Regions from separate parts of the Cellulomonas sp. T2.31MG-18 genome, predicted to be linked through region 1. Evidence: riboswitches for the same ligand, from Rfam matches in the RefSeq annotation. Region 1 holds a riboswitch; the other holds the start of a gene.
What was found. A riboswitch is a leader RNA that binds a small molecule or an ion and turns the genes downstream of it on or off. The one in region 1 is predicted to bind S-adenosylmethionine.
Positions count from the first base shown of each region.

Region 2: another riboswitch for S-adenosylmethionine. It lies ahead of ACFQTY_RS01675 (methylenetetrahydrofolate reductase); the one in region 1 lies ahead of ACFQTY_RS08940 (aminotransferase class V-fold PLP-dependent enzyme).

Region 1 covers NZ_CAXWGW010000002.1:238,330-240,777, forward strand. The annotation lists gene ACFQTY_RS08930 (O-succinylhomoserine sulfhydrylase) at 1-787, opposite strand, end outside; gene ACFQTY_RS08935 (rhodanese-like domain-containing protein) at 784-1,203, opposite strand; SAM riboswitch class IV at 1,477-1,591, shown strand; gene ACFQTY_RS08940 (aminotransferase class V-fold PLP-dependent enzyme) at 1,623-2,448, shown strand, end outside.
Region 2 covers NZ_CAXWGW010000001.1:366,978-369,425, forward strand. The annotation lists gene metE (5-methyltetrahydropteroyltriglutamate--homocysteine S-methyltransferase) at 1-139, opposite strand, end outside; gene ACFQTY_RS01675 (methylenetetrahydrofolate reductase) at 136-1,119, opposite strand; SAM riboswitch class I at 1,124-1,223, opposite strand; gene ACFQTY_RS01680 (hypothetical protein) at 1,305-1,577, opposite strand; gene ACFQTY_RS01685 (DNA-3-methyladenine glycosylase I) at 1,655-2,284, opposite strand; gene ACFQTY_RS01690 (DUF3418 domain-containing protein) at 2,330-2,448, opposite strand, start outside.

The sequences.
Region 1 (2,448 bases):
CGTTGAACGGCGACAGCGACGGACCGGTGTTGCGGATCAGGGTGCGGACGGGCCCGTGCAGCAGCTCCGTCGACCCGAGGATCGCCCCGCCGAGCACCCGGCCCTGCCCGTCGATGTGCTTGGTGGCGGAGTAGACCACCACGTCGGCGCCGTGCTCGAGCGGGCGGGAGAAGACCGGGGTGGCGAAGACGTTGTCGACCACCACGACGGCGCCGGCGGCGTGCGCCAGCGCCGACACCGCGGCGATGTCGACCAGGTCCTGCATCGGGTTGGACGGCGTCTCGAAGAAGACGACGTCGGCCGGGGTGGCCAGCGCGGCCTCCCACTGCTCCGGCACGTGGCCGTCGACGTAGTCGGTGCGTACGCCCCAGCGGGCGAGGATCTCGTCGAAGATCACGATCGACGAGCCGAACAGGGCGCGGGCGGCGACGATCCGGGAGCCCGACGAGACGAGCGCGGCGAGCGTGGTGAACACGGCGGACATGCCGCTGGACGTGGCGACCGCCGCCTCGGCGCCCTCGAGCAGGCGCAGGCGCTCCTCGAACGTCGACACCGTCGGGTTGCCGTAGCGGGAGTACTGGAACCGGTCGGCCTCACCGGCGAAGGCCGCCTCGGCGTCCGCCGACCGCTCGTAGACGTAGCCCTGCGTGAGGAACAGCGCCTCGGACGTCTCGTCGAAACCCGAGCGCACCAGGCCGCCGCGCACGGCGAGCGTGTCGGGCCGCAGCCCGGCCCGGTCCACCCGGCGGTCGTCCCAGTCGGCAGGTCCCGGGACCCGCCGGCTCACGCCTGCCGCCACGGCAGGCCGTCGGCGCGCCAGCCCGTGTGGCCGCGCTGCCCGTCCGGGCCGACGTCCCCCTCGAAGCCCTGCAGCACGTTGTGCACGGGACCGTAGCCGGCGGCCTGCGCCGCGAGCCCCGCGGCGACGGAGCGCACCCCCGACCGGCACAGGAACACGAGGTCCCGGCCGTCACCGGGCTGCACACCGGCCAGCGCCAGCTGGTCGAGGAACTGGGGGTTCACCGCGTGCGTGGTCCCGCTCAGCCACTCGACGAACACGGGCTCGCGGCCCAGGTCTGCCGTGTCCGGCACGCCGATCTGCTGCCACTCGCCGGCCGTGCGGACGTCGACCAGCACGGCACGCTCGTCGGACGCGAGCAGGTCCCAGGCCTCGCGGGGGGTCAGGTCGTCGATGTCGCTCATGTGCTCCTCCATCGGTCCCGGCGGTAGCACCCGTGTCCGGTCCGCGCCGTGGGGCGCGGTCCGCGGGTTGCTGCGGCGTCGTCGATCCGGGTCTCTCGGCCGCTCTGGATGGTGGCGCGATGCTATGCCCCGCTCCGAGGGTCGTCCCAGTGCGCGGACGAACTGTCTTGCATGGCGAGATGAACGGCTGTCGGCGGTTGACAGCGGGCCCGGCCGCCGCCGAACCTCGTCTCGGTCATGAGCGCCAGCGAGCGCCAGCTGGGACCCCGCACGGGTCCGCAGGCGGCGTGCAAGCCCCGGCTCGCTGGCCGGCAACCCTCCCTCCGCGGCGGGGTGCCCCGGGTGACGACCAGGCCGTCCGCCGTCCGGCGGGCGGCAAGCGCGGACCTCGCCGAGGTCCCTCCCGCCGGAGGACTGCCATGACCAGCGTGCTCGAGACGTCTCCCGTCTGCACCGACATCCCCGCCCTGCTGCCCGTCGTCGGGGCCGACACCCTGGTGCCGCTGGTGGACGGCAGCAGCGCCGTCTACGCCAACCTCGACTGTGCCGCGAGCGCCCCCGCGCTGCAGTCGGTGGCGGACCGGATCGCCGAGGTGCTGCCCCTGTACGCCTCGGTGCACCGGGGTGCCGGGTACCTGTCCCAGGTGTCCACCGCCCTGTACGAGTCGGCGCGGTCCACCGTCGCGGCGTTCGTCGGGGCACGGGTCGACGACGTCGCGATCATCACCCGCAACACCACCGACTCCCTGAACCTGCTGGCCGGCGTGGTGCCCGGCCCGGTGCTGGTGCTCGACGTGGAGCACCACGCCAACCTGCTGCCGTGGGTGCACGCCGCCCGGGCCCGCCACCGCACCACGATCCTGCCGGTGGCGGCCACCGTCGCGGCGACGCTGGACGCGCTGCGCGCCGAGCTCGCGGCCAACGAGTACGCCCTGGTCACCGTCACGGGGGCGTCGAACGTCACCGGTGAGGCGCTGCCGCTGGACGCCGTGGTGGCTGCGGCGCACCAGGCCGGTGCCCGGGTGGCGGTGGACGGCGCCCAGCTGGTGCCGCACCGCGGGTTCTCGCTGGCGGCCACCGGCGCGGACTACGTCGCCTTCTCGGGGCACAAGAACTACGCGCCGTTCGGTGCGGGTGCGCTGGTGGGTCGGCGGGACTGGCTCGACGCGGGCACGCCGTACCTGGCCGGCGGCGGTGCCGTGCGGGACGTGCGGCCGGACCGGACGTTGTGGCAGCCGGCCCCGG
Region 2 (2,448 bases), on a different contig from region 1:
CGGCGGCCACCTGCTCCAGCTCGGCGGCGGTGGACCGGCCGGCCCAGAAGGACTCGAGGGCCTTCTTCAGCTCGCGGCGGGGACCGATCCGCGGGTAGCCGAGGATCGTGCCGGTCGGGAAGGCGGTGCGCTGCGTCATGCGTCTGTCCTCGCGGTGGTGGTGGCGGTGGGGCGGCCGACCAGGCCGGCCCCCTCCAGCAGGTCGAGTGCGGCTTCGTGCTTGTTGAACGTGTAGAGGTGGATGCCGGGGGCGCCGCCCTCGAGCACCCGGTCGATCAGCTCGATGCCGAAGCGCAGACCGCGGCGGCGGCGCTCGGCCTCGTCGTCGGCGTCGTCGAGCAGGGCGAGCAGGTCGCGCGGCACCGGGACGCCGGTCACCTGCTCCGTGCGGACCAGGCGGGCGGGGTCGGTGGCCGGGATCAGCCCGGGGACGATGGGGATGACGACCCCGGCCCGGCGAGCCTCGCCCACCAGCTCGAGGTAGGAGTCGGCGTCGTAGAACACCTGGGTGATGGCGAAGTCGGCACCGGCGCGCTGCTTGGCCAGCAGCGCCTGGATGTCCTGCTCACGGGAGCTGCCGGTCAGCCGGTTGCCGCGGGGGAACGCCGCCACGGCGATCGACAGCGGCTTGACCCGCGCGCGCACGGCCTGTGCCGGGCTCTGCTCGCAGCGCTCGTGCTCGATCTCCCGCAGCAGCTCCACCAGCTGGCTGGCCGTGGTCAGCCCGTGCGGGTGCGCCTGCCACTGCGCCTCGCCCTCGGGCGGGTCGCCGCGCAGCGCCAGGAACGAGCGGACGCCCTCGTCGAGGAACTCCCGCACGATGGTGGAGATCTCCTCGCGGGACGCGCCGACGCAGGTCAGGTGGGCGATCGGGGTCAGCGTGGTCTCGTGCAGCATCCGCCGGACGAGGGCCCGGCTGGTGGTGCGGGTGCGACCGGACGCGCCGTAGGTGACGGAGACGAAGTCCGGCCGGACCGCTTCGAGGCGGCGGATGGTGTCCCACAGCTTCGGGGCGGCATCGGGGTTGCGCGGCGGGAACAGCTCGAACGAGACGGTCGGCCGGTCCACAGGCGCAACGACGGGTCCGCTCGCGGCGGTCCGGGCGTCGGCAACGCTCATGGTCACTCCATCGGTCCCGGCTGAAGCACCCACACCCTCCCGGTGAGGAAGGGGGGTTGCTGCGGCGTCGACGAGCCAGGTCTCTCGGCCGCTCTGGATGGTGTGCAGGACGATACCCGCCGTCTCGCAGTACGGTCACCATTGCCCGTTTGGTGAGACGCGGCAGCGTGCAGGGTGAGACGACCTCAGGGGCGCTGACGATGCGCCAGGCCGCTGTGCTGACGTGACGGGTGCGGCGCCACCGGGATGCCGCTCGTGGCGCAGGGGACGGCGGTGGCGCTGCCCTCGGACCGGGCCGCCGCTGCAGCACCGCCGGCACTCTGATCGGCGCTCAGGGACCACACCGGGACCGCTTCCAACCCCCGGCGCACCGCGATGAGAAGTGCCGCGTCGACGGGTGCCGGACGCAGCATCGGTGCGTACAGGGCCTCGCTGCCCTCGTTGTCCCCCAGTGCCACGGCCGCAGATGCTAGCCCCGACGTGTCCGATTTCGGGGAGCTGCCCGTCGCGTCGGACGAACCGTGACGCACGCCTCTCAGGGGTGGGCGTCGCCACCCGCGGGCACCGCCGCCACGGGGTCCCCGGCGTCCCGCGCGACGGCCACCGGGCACCCGGCGAGGTGGTCGTCCACCACCCCGCACGCCTGCATGCTCGCGTAGGCCGTGGTGGGTCCGACGAACCGGAAGCCGAGCCCCTTCAGCTCCTTGGCCAGGGCGGTGGACTCCGGGCTGGTGGCGGGCACGTCCGACCAGGTCAGTGGTCGGCGTCGACTCTCCGCCGTGGGTGCCGGCGCGTGCGACCACAGCACCTCGTCCAGCGTGCGACCGTGCTGGTGCAGGGCCCGCAACGCATGGGCGTTGGCGATGGTGGCCTCGATCTTGGCGCGGTTGCGGACGATGCCGGCGTCGGCCATCAGCCGCGCGACGTCGTCCGCCCCGAAGCCTGCCACCACCTCGGCGTCGAAGTCGGCGAACGCCGCCCGGAACGCCGGTCGCTTCCGCAGGACGGTGATCCAGGACAGGCCCGACTGGAACCCCTCCAGCGCGAAGCGCTCGAACAGCGCGTGCTGACCGTGCACCGGCACGCCCCACTCCTCGTCGTGGTACTGCGCGAGCAGGGGGTCGCCGTCACCGAAGCATCGGCCGGAGCCGTCCGTGGAAGCCATGCCCGTGAGTCTGCCGGTGACCACCGACGCGGGGGACGGTGACGGTCAGGCGATGGCGCTGAGCGCCTTGCGGATGCGGGTGGTGGACACCGGGACCGGGGTGCCCAGCTGCTGAGCGAACAGGCTGACGCGCAGCTCCTCGAGCAGCCAGTGGACCTCGTCCA